One region of the Paenibacillus sp. FSL H8-0048 genome, then DNA from elsewhere that is predicted to be linked to it. Evidence: riboswitches for the same ligand, from Rfam matches in the RefSeq annotation. Region 1 holds a riboswitch; the other holds the start of a gene.
The links. Region 1 has a riboswitch for S-adenosylmethionine ahead of metA (homoserine O-acetyltransferase MetA). Riboswitches for the same ligand answer to the same signal wherever they lie in the genome.

Region 1 (7,937 bases):
CAGGGCTTCAAATGCGGCCCTGACTACATCGATCCCGCGTATCACACTGCGGTCACAGGCCGTCCCTCACGCAATTTGGACTCCTGGATGACTTCAAGCGATTATCTGCAGGAGTACTTCCTGCAGGCTTCGGCAGAGGCCGACTTGTCCGTCATTGAGGGCGTCATGGGCCTGTATGACGGCAAGGAGGATACGGCACTGACCGGATCAACGGCGGAGATCGCCATCCTGACCGCCAGCCCTGTGCTGCTGGTGGTCGATGTCCGCAGCATGGGCCGCAGTGCTGCGGCGATTGTGCTGGGCTTCCGTCAGCTGGAGCCGCAGGTGCGGATTGCCGCCGTTCTGGTGAACCGCTGCGGCAGCGAGGCTCACTACCGGTTAGTTAAGGCTGCTATTGAAGCGGCCTGCGGGATTCCCGTGATCGGCTGGCTCTCCCGCGACAGCGGGCTGGACATCCCGGAGCGGCATCTGGGCTTGCTGCCCGCTGTGGAGCGCGGGGAGCTTGCGCCCTTGTTCGAGCGTGCCGCCGACATGCTGGAGCAAGGCACGGATCTGGAGCGGCTGCTGGAGCTTGCTGCGGCCGCTCCGGCTCTGAGGGCGCTGCCTGCGGCGGCGGAGCCAGAAGCTTTGCCTGCCTGCGATCAGAAGCCGGAACAGCAAGTTCGCCCGCTTACATATGACGCTGAACTTTGTAAATCAGCTGCGCCGGCGATACATAAGACACAGATTGGCCGGGCGGAGCCAGGTCCGGTTATTGCCGTAGCCCGGGACGCAGCGTTCAACTTCTACTACGCAGATAATCTGGAGCTGCTCGCACGTGAAGGTGCTGAGCTGGTTTACTTCAGCCCGCTCAGCGGTGAAGGCATCCCGCCGGAAGCGGGCGGCATCTATATCGGCGGCGGCTTCCCGGAGGAATTCGCCGCGGTGATTGCCGCGAATCAGCCGTTCCTCGGCGGACTGAGGTCTGCCGCAGCCGCCGGAATGCCGCTGTATGCGGAGTGCGGCGGCTACATGGTACTGGCCCGCAGTCTGACCGACCGTAACGGCACGGTGCATAAGATGGCCGGAATCGTTCCGGCACACACCGTGATGCAGGAGCGCCGGGCGGCGCTCGGCTACCGTGAAGTTACGGCACTGCGCGATTGTCTGCTGCTGAAGCAGGGCGAGCACCTGCGCGGCCATGAATTTCATTACTCCATCATGAGCTATCCTGAGGGGGAAGCCCGGACCTATGCCTATGAGAGTAAGGGCAGAGGGGGCAGCCAACCGGAAGGCTACATCAGCGGCAGCATTATGGCTGCTTATGCGCATATCCATCTGGCTTCCCATCTCCCGGCAGCAGCCCGGCTTGTAGCGGCCTGCCGTGCTTATCGTGACCGCAAACAAGTTGTGAAGCAGCATGATTCCGATTCCTGCAACCAATAAGTGGAATAACGTACCTTGTTTTCCCGATTATCAAGCGATGTCCGGCAACAAGTGGAAAAACAACATCAATTCATGTTACTTTTAGCTGCTTGGGCTAAAATGGGCAACATTAAGTGTTGTTTTTCCAACTGCTGTTATCGCATCGGCCATTTGTTCATTAGCAAGTGTAGAAAATCCAACTATCTTCGTTCCCGTTCAAGTCCAGCCTAAGTCTCATCCGCAAATCACTTCTGACTACTATATGTCAACCGCTTGTCATACGTATAAGGGCCACGTATAATAGGACAAGAGAACGCTTTAATCACCGCGCCGGGCCGGTTATTGAAGCAACAGCATATGGATGCATCAGGAGAAGGGGGAACACTGCAGTGAAATTGTTGGGAGCGATTGAAGCAGGAGGAACTAAGTTTGTATGCGGTATCGGGAATGAGGACGGGACGATTATCGACCGGGTGAGCTTTCCGACTGCCACTCCTCAGGAGACTATGAGCCAGGTAATGGAATATTTTAGCGGAAAAGCTGTGGAGGCTATCGGCATCGGTTCATTCGGACCGATTGATCCCGTTATCGGCAGCCCCACCTATGGATATATTACAACCACACCCAAGCCCCATTGGGGCGGGTATAATCTGGTGGGAGCCGTGGAGGAGCAATTCCACGTTCCGATCGGCTTTGATACAGATGTAAACGGCGCGGCGCTGGGCGAATACAGCTGGGGGGCGGCGCAAGGTTTGGATAGCTGCCTCTACATCACTGTGGGCACCGGGATCGGTGCCGGTGCCGTGGTAGGCGGGAAGCTCGTTCACGGGCTGTCCCATCCTGAGATGGGCCATATTCTGGTCCGTCGTCATCCTGAGGACCACTACGAAGGCTTCTGCCCTTATCACGGCGATTGCCTGGAGGGTCTGGCAGCAGGTCCGGCTATCGGCAAGCGCTGGGGTAAGCCTGCGGGCGAGCTGCCGGCGGATCATCCGGCATGGGCGATGGAGGCTCACTATCTGGCTCATGCACTGATGAACTATGTGCTGATCCTCTCGCCGCAGAAGATCGTAATGGGCGGCGGTGTGATGAAGCAGAGCCAGCTCTTCCCGCTGATCCATGCCAAGCTGCAGGAGCTGCTCGGCGGATATGTGCAGCATCCCGCGCTCAATCAAGAGATTGGCAGCTATATTGTGCCTCCGCAGCTTGGAGATAATGCCGGTTTGTCGGGTGCACTGGGTCTGGCCAAGCTGGCTTTGGACCGCAATTAGGATCTGCTGACAAAAAGGCATTGACTGTTACGTAATATATGGTATTCTAGGTTTTAACAGTATAGCATTTAAGAGGAAGCACCTCTTTCACGAATTTCGTGGGAGAGGTGCTTTTTTGCGTTCAAAGATAAGAATTTATATGCTTCGCGCTAAAATTATCCTTATCTTTCTCGCTGAAACGGTACCGCCCTTTTAAAGGACGGCAATGCCGTTTCCACTTGAAATATGTCATGCGTACTGTAAAACGACGAAAGTAGGGATTGATATGCAGATCGTATTTATGAACCGTTTGTGCAGAAGATCAGGTATGGACGGGGAGGTGTTTGCCCAGCTGTGGATTGGAGAGGAAGATGGGCAGTGGCGTCTGGGCTGGCGTGATTTCTCCGGCGAACAGGAGACGGGCGACAGCCTGTGGTATGAAGGCGGATCATGGAATGAGATGCTGTGTGTATACCGTCACGAGCTTGCCGTGAAGATGGGGGATGGCTACCGCCCGCTGATTGACGGGGTATTTCATGACGAGGATAACCTCAGCAGCCGCAGCCAGGAGCAGCTTAAGCTGCAGTATTACAGTGAACAATACGGCAATGAAGCCATCTTCGAGGAGCTGTGCTCCTGGCGTAGAGGGAAGGCCTCAGGCGAACGGAAGGCGCCTTACATCCTGGCCAGTAACCGTCTGCTGCGCATGATCAGCACATTTCTTCCCCGCACGGAGGAGGAACTGCTGCAGCTTCCGGGTGTAGGTGAAGGCAAAGCCTCACAGTATGGAGCAGACTGGCTCAGTATCACCGCAGCGGCTGAGCGTGAGCATGATTTTCCCCTAGGCTGGGTGAATCATGCCATAGACGAAGAGAGCTTCGTATCCTGGCAATATAAGCAGAAGGAGCTTAAGTACAAGAAGCAGCTGGAGCGGCTGAGACTGCGGCGTGTTCTGTTACAGGGGATCGAAGAGGGGCAGGGGATGGAGCAGCTCAGAGTGCTTAGCGGCGTTTCACGCCGGGAAGTGCTTGAAGTTGTAGAGGAGCTGGAGAAGGATGGCTACTCGGCCGAGAAGCTCATTACCCTGGAGCTGAGCGGGGTGAGCCCCGAAGAACAGAACAGTATTTGGACAGCCTTTGAACTGATCGGCGACAACTTCCTGAAGCCTGTCCTTTACAAAGCTTACGGTGAATCTTTCGTTCCTGCTGAAGGACTCGATCTGTATTACGAACGCCTGCGGCTGATCCGCATCCGTTTCCGGCGTGAACATCCGGCGGCGTTAAGGATGGTCACCCCTCAATAATTATGGAGACTGACGGCCTGCAGCGGCCCCAATCTGCGGTTCTGAAGAGCGGAATTCCTGATCGCCGCAGACGCATTACATACGGGTGACATACCAAAAAGACGAAGGCTCCCCGGGTCCCGGGATAACCGGGTATACGGTGCCTTCGTCCTTCGTATTCGTCCGCCCTGCTTCATAACCATTCCTTCTTACGGAAGATAATGAGCATTCCGCAGCCTAGCGTCACCATCACGGCAATGACGCCATAGTAGCCGTACTCGGTGTGGATCTCCGGGATATTGTCAAAGTTCATGCCGTAGATTCCGGTAATCACGGTTAGCGGCATGAATATGGTAGTAATTGCCGTAAATACACGCATGATTTCATTGGCGCGGTTTGCAATACTTGATTGATAAGCTTCGCGCAAGTTGCCCATGAGATCGCGGTATGTTTCGAAGGTTTCAGAGATCTTGACCGCATTCTCATAGATATCGCTGAAATACTTCTGCAGCTGATCGTCGATCAGGCGGAGATCCTTTTTGTTAAGCGTGTTGATAACTTCCTTCTGCGGGCCGAGCATCTTCTTCAGCCAGAGAATCTCACTGCGTAGCCCTATGATCTCGCTCAGATGCGATTTCTTGGTATGCATAAGGATATCTTCCTCCAGCTTCTCAATCCGCGCTTCAATCCGGTCACCGACCGAGAAGAAGTTGTCGACAACGAGGTCGATCAGCAGATACAGGAAGCGGTCAGGCGTACTGACCTCCTGCTCCCACAGAACGGGCTTCAGGACACGCAGCTCATGGATCTTCTGCTTCGTAACGGTAATAATATAATGTCTGCCAAGGAATACGTTGAGCGCACGGAGGAAAATCTCCTCATCATCGAACCGGATGCTGTTCACCACGATGAAATAATGACTCTCATAAATCTCCAGCTTCGGACGCTGATCCTCTTCACTCAGACAGTCTTCCACAGCCAGATCATGCAGGCCGTATACAGGCTGAAGCTCAACAAGGTCCTCCACATCCGCATCAATCCAGTAGAACCCCTCGGCAGGGGCGGTTAAAGTTTCTTCAATATTGTCAATAGGCGTAAAAACCCCTGCATTCACCAGCCGGATTTTCATCTGATTCACTCCTTATGTCCCTGGTCTTCTCCAGGGGTATGCTAATTTCAGCACACGGAAAAAATCAGCTTGGCCGGTGGTACAATCATGGATGAAGGCCAAAAGACGGTCCGAGAGCATGAAGAAAAAGGGCTCCCGCCGCCGGCAAGCTGATGTTAATCCTGTGTGGTTGTTCATTCTGCACGCATATTCGCGAGCCCGGGTCGCCTTCCATTGTTCTCTCACCTCTTCTTTTCGCCGTTTATTTTGAAATATAAAAATTTATAGGTTTCACACCATAACTAATTTTTATATTTCTCGCTGAAACGGTGCCGTCCTTTAAAAGGAGAGCAAAGCCGTTTCCACTTGGTTAAAACACTTGTCTAGTATAACGCCGGGATATGGGTCTTACAAGAGAAATTGTTTTCTGTCATAAGGCCCCTTCAGCATTGTATGGACTTGACGAAAAGGAGGTTCATGATTTAAAGTGAAATTTAAGAAAAAGCATCTTTCGGATGCTTAAGGCTATTCAACTGAATACAGCTAAATCTTATCAAGAGCAGGTGGAGGGACTAGCCCGATGAAACCCGGCAACCGGCGTGTGAGCGCACGGTGCTAATTCTTGCGGAAGCTTTGCAGGGCGTTATTCGTCCGGCCGAAGTTCTCTGGCAGATGAGAGAGGCGCATATGACTGCATGATATGACCTTTCTCGCCCGGGAAAGGTCTTTTTTCGCTACCCTGCCTCAGGTTTAACCACCGAGTGGAACCCTATTTCAGTTAAGGAGTGAACAGCAATGCCTATCAAAATTCCCGACAGTCTGCCGGCCAAAGAAGTGTTATCCGGTGAGAATATTTTTGTAATGGATGAAAGCCAGGCCTTCCATCAGGATATCCGTCCCCTGCGGATCGCCATCCTGAATCTGATGCCTACCAAAGAAACTACTGAGACCCAGCTGCTGCGCCTTATCGGGAATTCCCCGCTTCAGGTGGATGTTGTTCTGCTTCATCCCAGCTCCCACACGTCGAAGAATACTTCGGCTGAGCATTTGAAGAGCTTTTACGTAACCTTTGATGAGATCAGCCACCGCCGGTTCGATGGCCTGATCGTAACGGGCGCTCCCGTAGAACAACTGGAATTTGAGGATGTCAACTACTGGGAAGAGCTGAAAGTGATTTTTGAGTGGAGCAAGCAGAATGTTACCTCGACCATGCACATCTGTTGGGCGGCGCAGGCAGGGCTGTATCATCACTTCGGCGTGCGCAAGGTGAGTCTGCCGGACAAATGCTTTGGAGTGTTTCCGCATACGTTGAGCCATAATAATGTCAAGCTGCTGCGCGGCTTCGATGAAGTGTTCCATGTTCCGCATTCCCGCCATACCGACGTCTCCCGCGAAGATATTGAGCAGAATCCGGAGCTGCAGATTCTGGCAGAATCCGAGGAAGCCGGGGTGTACCTGGTGGCTACGCATGACGGGAAGCAGATTTTTGTCACCGGACATTCGGAATATGATCCCTTCTCGCTGAAATGGGAGTACGACCGGGATATCGCCAAGGGGATGGAGGTTGCCCTGCCGAAGCACTATTATCCCAAGGATGATCCGACGCGTACACCTCCGGCAGTCTGGCGTGCCCATGCCAACTTATTATTCGCTAATTGGCTCAATTACTATGTATACCAGGAGACTCCTTACGATATTGGGGCGTTTATCTAAGAGGTTGACTTATTCTTAATAGAAGTAATTAATTTAGGAGGCAATGGAGATGGATGAGAAACTGAGAATTGAGAGCAGACTGGCACAGATTGGTTCAATGGAGGACCCCGCCACCGGGGCCATTAATTACCCGATTTATCATGCGACGGCTTTCCGTCACCCTAGACTTGGGCAAAGCACGGGCTTTGATTACATCCGCACCAAAAATCCTACCCGCTCTGTCCTCGAAGAAGCGGCAGCGGCCCTGGAATCCGGGGATGCCGGCTTCGCCTGCGCCTCCGGTATGGCTGCACTGACTACGGTGTTCACCTTGTTTGGACAAGGGGACCATCTCATTGTGTCGCTCGACCTGTACGGCGGAACCTATCGGCTGCTGGAACGCATTCTCTCCAAATACGGCATCAGTGCCTCCTATGTAGATACGAACGATCTGGATGGACTGGAGGCGGCCCGCCAGCCGGGCACGAAAGCCGTATTCATTGAGACGCCGACCAATCCGCTGATGATGATTACGGATGTCGAAGCCGTATGTACCTGGGCCCGCCATCACGGGCTGCTTACGATTGTGGATAATACGCTGCTGACTCCATTCTTCCAGCGTCCGCTGGAGCTTGGAGCAGATATCGTGGTTCACAGTGCGACTAAGTATCTGGGCGGGCATAACGATGTGCTGGCTGGGCTGATTGTGACCAAGGGCGCAGAATTGTCGGCTGAAATGGCCGTCCTGCATAACTCGCTGGGAGCGGTTCTCGCACCGAATGACAGCTACCAGCTAATGAAGGGCATGAAGACCCTCGCCCTGCGCATGGAGCGGCATGAGAGCAACGCCCTGGCCATCGCCCGTTATCTGCAGGAGCATCCGGCTATTGCCGAGGTCTTCCACCCGGGCCTGCCGGACCATCCGGGGTATGCCATTCAGAACCGCCAGTCCTCCGGCAACACCGGGATCTTCTCCTTCAAGGTAAAAGAGGCGGGCTATGTGGAGCCGCTGCTCCGCCATATCAAGCTGATCGCCTTCGCCGAGAGTCTGGGCGGTGTTGAATCGCTGATGACCTATCCGGCGATACAGACCCACGCCGATATTCCAGCTGAAATCCGCGATGCTGTAGGCGTGGATGACCGGCTGCTGCGTTTCTCAGTCGGCATAGAGCATGTAGATGATCTGATCGCGGATCTAAGG
Region 2 (7,937 bases), 3.4 Mb from region 1:
ATCCAGGTAAGGCTTGTGCTGGAAGAAGTTCGCATCGAGCTGCTTCTCGGCAAGCTGTGTATTGGGCAGGATATAATCCGAGAATTCTTTGATATCCAGCTTAATGCCTTGGGCTTCAAGCTGCGGGGCAATCGCTTTGAGGATTTCCGCATGCGGTACAGCAGAGGCACCAATCACCAGGGTTACCGGTTCTGCAGCAGGCTCTGTAGTCGCTTCTGCACCAGCCGCTTCCGTAGGTGCCGTTGTTGCAGCAGAATTCGCGGCGTTATTCGCCTTGTTGTTTCCGCAAGCGGCAAGCACCAATACCAAGGTCAGGCTGAATAATGTAAGCAGTACTTTTTTCATCTGTAAATCCCCCTCTAATCCATATGGTTTATTGAATAAGGCTATATGTGGACGTACCTTATTTCCGTGTAAAATGTCTTACCAGCCGGTCGCCGGCCATTTGCAGCAGCTGCACCAGAATGACCATCAGCGCTACCGAGATGATCATAACTTCCTTCTCATAACGGTAATATCCGTAGCGGATCGCCAGGTCACCCAGACCGCCGCCCCCGATCATGCCGGACATCGCAGTATACGAGACAAGGGTCACTACAGTAATGGTTACTCCGGCCAGCAGACCCGGACGGGCCTCCGGCAGCAGCACGCGCATCACAATCTGCCCGGTGGACGCTCCCATGCCCTGCGCTGCTTCAATGATTCCCCGGTCAACCTCCCGCAGTGCCGTCTCCACCAGTCTGGCGAAGAAGGGTGCCGCGCCGATCACCAGTGCCGGGATCGTTCCAAGTACCCCTATCGAGGTTCCCATAATAGTCTTACTTAACGGAATCAGGGCAACCATCAGAATGATAAAAGGAACCGAGCGCAGAATATTCACAATAAAGGATAATACCGAGTAAACAACCCTGATAATAATGTTTTTTGACTTCCCCCATAAATATAACACAATTCCGAGCGGTAAACCAAGGATTATTGTGAATATTCCTGAAATAGCGATCATTTTGAGTGTAGCAATCGTAGCTTCCAGCATTTCTTCCCAATTGATTGTGCTAAAATCCATTACGAAATCACCTCCACATCAAGCCCCTGCGCTACTAACTCACGGAGCGTGTCTTCAACCGCACCCTCAGGTCCTTCGAACCGTACAATCAGCTGCCCGTAAGGAACATCCTTGATCGTAGAGATAGTGCCATGAAGAATGGCGAAGTGGACCCCGGTTCCCTGAACCACCTGGGAGAGCGTGGACCCGTAAGTCTTTTGCCCGAGAAAAGTGATTTTGACAGACTTCGTGAAGCCTGGCTGCACAGCATCAATCGCTTGCCGGAGCGGTCCGTCCGACTGGGTCTCACTGCGGATGAATTCCTTGGTGACCTCATGCTTCGGCTTCAGAAAGACCTCAGCCACTTCACCCTGCTCCACAATGCCGCCGCCATGGATCACGGCAACACGGTCACAGATGCTCTGAATCACATGCATCTCATGGGTGATCAGCACGATGGTCAGATGGAATTTGCTGTTGATGTCCATCAGCAGGCGCAGAATGGAGTCTGTCGTCTGCGGATCAAGCGCCGAGGTCGCCTCATCGCATAACAGAACTTCCGGATCACTCGCCAGCGCCCGGGCAATCCCGACACGCTGCTTCTGTCCGCCGGATAGCTGGGCCGGGTACTTATTCCAGTGCTCCTCCAGTCCGACCAGCGCGAGCAGATCCTTGACCTTGCGTTCAATCTCGTTCCTTCCGGCTCCGATCAGCCGCAGCGGAAAGGCGATATTGTCATAGACTGTAGCCGATGAGAGCAAATTGAAATGCTGAAAAATCATCCCGATCTTGCGCCGCTGCTCCTGCAGCTGTCCCTGGCTAAGCGCTGTCAGCTCCACACCGCCCACCCATACTTCTCCCGCAGTCGGGCGCTCCAGCAGATTAATGCAGCGGATCAGCGTGCTTTTGCCGGCCCCGGAGTGACCGATCACCCCGAAGATTTCACCCTTCTTAATCGACAGGCTCAGCGCAGAGAGTGCAGTTGCCTGCTTACTGCCTTTGCCATACACCTTAGTTATATCCTTCAATTCTATCAACCGCTGCGTCCCCCTTCTGTTCTAGCTTCCATCATTGCAATAAAAAGACCCCTTACGATCCATGCAGATCGCAAGAGGCCCTGTGTGTATAATGACAATGCCTTCTCATCTGCCAAATACCCCGTAACCGGCGGCATTGTAGGAATTAGCACCATGACATTTGGATGCAGCGCTTCGCTGTATTCAAACCGGTTGCCGGGCTTCATCGGGCCTATCCCTCCGCCGCTCTCGATAAGATAAAGTATGAGGTTATATATTCCGTATCCTGTCAGAAGTTAATGTATGCCTTAGTATAGTTCAGTTTCGAGTTTTTTGTCAAAGGTAAGTTTTTACGTACGTTCATGTCCGGATTTCGGGCCTGAGGCCGCTAGTTTCTTGTGCCATTGTTCATTCCCGTACTTGTATGCGGCGGTCAGGGATTGGCATACCATCTCCAGACTCTGCTTCAAATCCTCCAGATGGCTGTCCAGATCCTCCAGACGGATCTTGTCATGCAGTCCCTGGTGACGCTGCCAGAGGTCGTCGGTCATCTCCGCGTTCATGTAATGGATCTCGGCATTACGCCGCTTGCGCAGATTCTCCACCGGCTCCCGGTAGGAATTCCTGATCCGCTCCAGTTCGTCCGCGAGCGGATGATGCGGGTGAAGCAGCTGAAATTGCCTCAGCACCGTGAAATAGGAGAAATGCGTCTTCACCTTGCCTGTATTGAGATGGTACAGATTATTGAGCACCGTACCCAGCTTGTCCAGCAGCGAGAAGACACGGATGAAGCCATCCTTGTAGAAATACACATATCTGGCGTACTCCCCCTGCTCGGTGGACGACATATCATCCATATAACCGGCAATCACTGACTTCCGGAAAAAGGCGGCTGCGAACCAGCTCTGCTCCAGCTCATCCAAAGAGGAGATCAGGCCCCGTGTCCAGATTTCCAGCTTGCGGTATTCATGGTCATGGTCTTCATGTGCCGCCATCTCCTTGCGCAGCATGGAGGCAGCCTTCGCCATGGACTCCATAGCTTCAGCCAGCACACCGCTGTTCACGCGGGGCGGCTCTCCCAGTAATGTCCGCAGCATATTTTGACCCTCCTTAAAGTTCACTTCTACGCTAGAGGAAAATAACGGTTCCAGCCCCGCGCTACCCGCTTCGCAATATCCTCGCTTGGAGCCAGCTCCTCCGGGTATCCCGGCTTCATCCGGGCATCTATAATGATCGGCAGCGTATAGCTGATACTGCCCCGGCGTACCCCGGCCGCCGAATAAATATCATCCGCCGGATTGAAGCGGGTGAATACAGACCACAGGAATGAGGTCTGTGTTCTTACCGCCTCTTCCGCCTGATCGACCAGCACAATCAAAGGCCAGGAGGTCTCCCTCTCCTTGAAGGCAGTAACCAGCCGCTCTGGCAGCTCCGGGTCCTCTTCATAGGATGCACCGGAAACGGCTAAACATCCTCCGCAATAAGGCACAGCGGCGGTGATTGATGGAAGCAGCCCCTCTGTATAGGTCCTCGGCAGCTGACGGACCGGGCTTCCGATGCCCGCCATCACCGCCTTACTGCCATGGTTCAGCTTGCGTCCGGTATAATCCAGCGTATCCATGGAGGTATTGGCAAAGATCGTCAGATCCGTGTGCGGGTTGAAGCGCTCAAGCACCGTTTCCAGCAATTTAGGGAAATCGGCAAGCTCTACCTGAACATTAGTCAGCAGCAGGAATTTGGTTAAGGAGAGCTGGCCTTCCCCTAAGATACGAAACGCAGACACCATATACTCACGCGGATAGCTCTCCCTCACGACCGCTGAGGTCAATGAATGCGAACCGGATTCGGAATAGGACCATAGCGCTTTGACCGAAGGGATCAGCAGAGGATAGGCCGGAGCGAGCAGCCGCTGCAAATAATCCTTCAGATAATAATCCTCCTGGCGCGGCTTGCCGGTGATGGTCGCCGGGTAGATGGCATCCTTGCGGTGCCACATCCGCTGAACATGCATGACTGGGAAATCATGCTGCATGGAATAGTAGCCGGACTGGCTGCCATACGGTCCTTCCGCTCTCCGCTCCAGCGGAGACACACGTCCCCGGATGGAGAATTCAGCCTCGGCCGGAATCCGGTGCCCGCCCAAGGGGTCCTGCACCATGGGAAGCTTGCCGCCCAGCATCAGCGACGCCAGCATCAGCTCCGGAATCCGTTCCGGGACCGGAGCCACTGCCGCAGCAATCAGGGCCGGCGGCCCGCCGATGAAGACAGACACCGGCAGGGTCTCGCCGAGATGCTCTGCCTGCGAGTGATGGAAGCCGCCACCCTTGTGAATCTGCCAGTGGATGCCTGTGGTGCTGTCGTCGTACATCTGAATCCGGTACATTCCGAGGTTATGATCCTTGGGGTTGGTGATATTCTCCGTATAGACCAGAGGAAGCGTGAGGAATGCCCCGCCATCCTTAGGCCAGGCTGTAATCCGGGGCAGCTCCTTCAGCGGATCACTGCTGCTGCAGACGCCGAGCACCGGAGCCTCTCCTTGCGGTACGTTCTTGGTTCCTGCCCTCAGCAGCTCAAGCAGCACCGTCCTCTCCCGCCATAAGCCGGCGGCTGAAGGCGGAATCAGCTGCTCCATCGCCGTTGTCAGCGACTTCAGCAGCTGTTCTGGTCTGGTCCCGAAGGCCTTGTTGACGCGCCGGACTGTGCCGAACAGATTCGTTGCAACCGGGAACGGTGTTCCTTGCACGTTCGTGAACAGCAGAGCCGGGCCTTCCTCCTCGACCACCCGGCGGTGAATTTCGGCAAGCTCCAGATAAGGATCAACAGGCGTATCTATCACTGCCAGATCCTTATCCCTGCGGAGCTGCTCGATCCATTGTCGTAAATTACTGTATCGCACTATAGCGTTCCTCCTCAAACAGGACCTTATGCTTATCCCGTCCACCGTTGCCGTTACCTTATCACTTGCTGCCCTTGCCAGCTCCGCTTAACTGCCAGACCCTTACACTCATATAGCACAGAACCCCGAAGAGCCCGGAGATCAGCACAATATGAGACATTGCAGCAAATATGTACAATTTTTCATTATTCAGTGTGTATACCACAGCCGCTCCGCTGAATACCTGCATCAGGCATAGCAGGACTGCCGCTACTCCCAGAGCCCTCAGCTCCGGCAGCTCCTTATACTTCCAGAAGGCCAGATGCCCAAGGATAGCCGTAAGCAGGAACAGAATCGCCGCCGCAATCCGGTGGACGAATACGATCCCTACTCCGCCGCTCATCTCCGGAATCCACTGTCCGTTACACAGCGGCCAGCCGGAGCACCCGCCCTGGGAGCTGGTGTGGCTTACGTAGGCCCCAATGTAGACAACGATATATGAATATACTGCAGTAACCCAGGTTAAGTTGCGGAAGGCAGGGCGGACTTTGGGACTTCCTGTGCTGAGTTCCGCTCCCGGAGAGAACGCCCGCCAAGTCCCAAGCGCCAGCATCAGCGAACCGGCGAAGGCAATCAGCGAGAAGCCCATGTGCAGGGCCATAACCGCAGCCGACTGCGACTTCACAACTGCAAGCGCTCCCATTCCGCCTTGAACGATGACGAATATCAGGGTTAGCAGAGCGTAGGCCAGCAGATCCTTGCGGTGCCTGGCATAACGCCAGAAGGCAACCATGGAAGCCAGTGATAACAGGCCTGCCAGGCCGCTGAACAAGCGGTGGGTATATTCAATCAGAGAGCCGATGGTATAGGCCGGGATCAGCTTCCCGTGGCACAGCGGCCACTCATTCCCGCATTCCAGCCCCGAGCCGGTCTTCGTCACCACAACCCCGCCGAACAACGCCATGAACATAATGAGACAGGTCAGATAGCTGAGCCATTTTAATTGAAGTGTCGTCAATAGTATCACCCGTATTGTATAGGAATGAGTATGAAGCAGTATAAATTCTATATTATTTATATTATTAGAAAAAGCACCGCTTCTGCTCAAAATAGGGCGAAAGCGGTGCTGCGTAATTACTTGTGAATGCTGAGATAAACGTCCAGCGCCGTATCCAGAAACTTCTCGATTTCCTCCCGGGACTTGCGGAGCTTGTTCACGAACCGGACCAATTCCCGGCCATCGGTGTACGCGACAAAGCTTGGAATGCCCAGTATATTCTGTTCCTGGCTGACATCTCCTACAGCATCGACATCCACTTCGACCAGGGTAAGGCGCTCTGCATATTTCTGTTCCACATCCGGCATGAACGGATCAATGAATTTGCAATCCACACACCAATCTGCCTTGAAGACTGCCACCGTCAGGCGCGGAGACTGAATTGCCACCTGGAACTGGGCAGGGGAGCTGATTTTGTCCATCAATTGACCATTCCCTTCTATCAGAGAGTTCCACACGAAGCTTGCTCTTTAAGTGAATCAAAATGTACGGAATAAGTCAAACAATAATGACAAATCAAGACAATAGTCATATCATTATTCACCGGAACGTACACGGGCCGGCTGCAATCTCATCAAAGGACCCAGCACCTTGCGCAGCGGACGGGGATAACCGGCAATCTCCTGGCTGCTGAGGACGCCCAGAATGATCAGGAGAACGAGATACACAACCACAACTGCCGCTCCCACCACCAGACAGGTAATCAGGAAGGCCAGACGGGCTGGCATCAGCTCAGTCAGAAGTAGCCCTGCTTCATTCAAGCCATAGCCAATTCCTGCGGAGGCCAGAACTGCAATGGAGAAGCCTCCCCAGCGTTTGCCAAGAATAGAGAAGGGGACGATTTTTTTGAGCATCCGCAGGTTAAGCATTGTAATCACTATGAAGCATAGCGCCGTGGAACCAATAATGCCATAAATGCCAAACCACTGGCTGAACAGGAAATTGGAGCCGAACTTCACGAGGATCCCCACAAGCACGTAATACATGGATATCCGCGATTTGCCCATTCCGAGCAGGATCGAGTTAGTGGTCATCATCGTAATCTGGAAAATAGTTCCGAGCGTCAGCATCGCCACAATGCCGCTGCCGTCCAGTGTTTTGAACAGCAGGCCGTTAACGGAATACGCCGCCACGACCAGCGAGAGAACAACCGGTGTTCCGGTCAGAATGGATACCCGCATGGCGAGTGTGACCTGACGCTGCAAGTGCTGTTCATCTTTGCGGGCGAAGGCGGCAGAGATAATCGGAATCAGCGATGCACTTAGGGCGATCGACAATACCGGAGGAATCCCGGCCACACTCTGTGCCCGGCTGCCGAAAATCCCCAGCGTCCACGTCGCTTCCTTCAAGCCGATTTGCCCGCTAAGCAGCGGCACAATAAAGGTAGTATCAATGAAGTTCACTACAGGCACCGTAACGGAAGATAAGACAATCGGTATGGATAACTTGAAAATATCCTTATAAATCTTCAGCAGCGGGATACGGGCCTCGTTTGATTCATAAAGTGCGACCTTCTCCTCGCTGCGGCGCAGCTTCATCGCATAATACAGCATCACGCCGAAGGCGCCGATACTGCCGAGCACACTGCCGAAGGATGCGCCTGCCGCCATCCAGGTATTGCTGTAGCCCTGGCGCAGCAGGATGAAAGCAAGCAGAATGGCCGTGGATACCCGTGCAATCTGCTCGACAATCTGTGAGATGCCACCGGCCATCATATTGTTGCGGCCCTGGAAATACCCGCGCATCATCGCGATTGCGGGGAACAGCAGCAGCGCCGGGGCAATCGCCCGGATGGCCAGCGTACTCTCGGGAACCTTGCTGGATTCCGCGTAATAAGGAGCAGCTATGTAGAGCGCCACACTCATAAGCACACCAACCACAGCCGCAAAAATCAGCGCCGCCCGGTACACCTGCTGTGCTTCCTGCGGGCGGTTCAGCGCATAGCGC

Region 2: linked by a shared signal. The riboswitch ahead of NSU18_RS25545 (methionine ABC transporter ATP-binding protein) and the one ahead of metA (homoserine O-acetyltransferase MetA) in region 1 are both predicted to bind S-adenosylmethionine.

Annotation. Positions count from the first base shown of each region.
Region 1 covers NZ_JBBODF010000001.1:2,451,367-2,459,303, reverse strand. Annotated here, with positions in the region: gene NSU18_RS10630 (cobyrinate a,c-diamide synthase) at 1-1,425, shown strand, start outside; gene NSU18_RS10625 (ROK family protein) at 1,794-2,675, shown strand; gene NSU18_RS10620 (HRDC domain-containing protein) at 2,941-3,957, shown strand; gene corA (magnesium/cobalt transporter CorA) at 4,130-5,065, opposite strand; SAM riboswitch class I at 5,592-5,723, shown strand; gene metA (homoserine O-acetyltransferase MetA) at 5,840-6,757, shown strand; gene NSU18_RS10605 (aminotransferase class I/II-fold pyridoxal phosphate-dependent enzyme) at 6,807-7,937, shown strand, end outside.
Region 2 covers NZ_JBBODF010000001.1:5,890,141-5,898,077, reverse strand. Annotated here, with positions in the region: gene NSU18_RS25555 (MetQ/NlpA family ABC transporter substrate-binding protein) at 1-345, opposite strand, end outside; gene NSU18_RS25550 (methionine ABC transporter permease) at 404-1,063, opposite strand; gene NSU18_RS25545 (methionine ABC transporter ATP-binding protein) at 1,063-2,079, opposite strand; SAM riboswitch class I at 2,182-2,317, opposite strand; gene NSU18_RS25540 (Cthe_2314 family HEPN domain-containing protein) at 2,409-3,155, opposite strand; gene NSU18_RS25535 (UbiD family decarboxylase) at 3,182-4,954, opposite strand; gene NSU18_RS25530 (COX15/CtaA family protein) at 5,016-5,951, opposite strand; gene NSU18_RS25525 (thioredoxin family protein) at 6,068-6,412, opposite strand; gene NSU18_RS25520 (putative polysaccharide biosynthesis protein) at 6,527-7,937, opposite strand, start outside.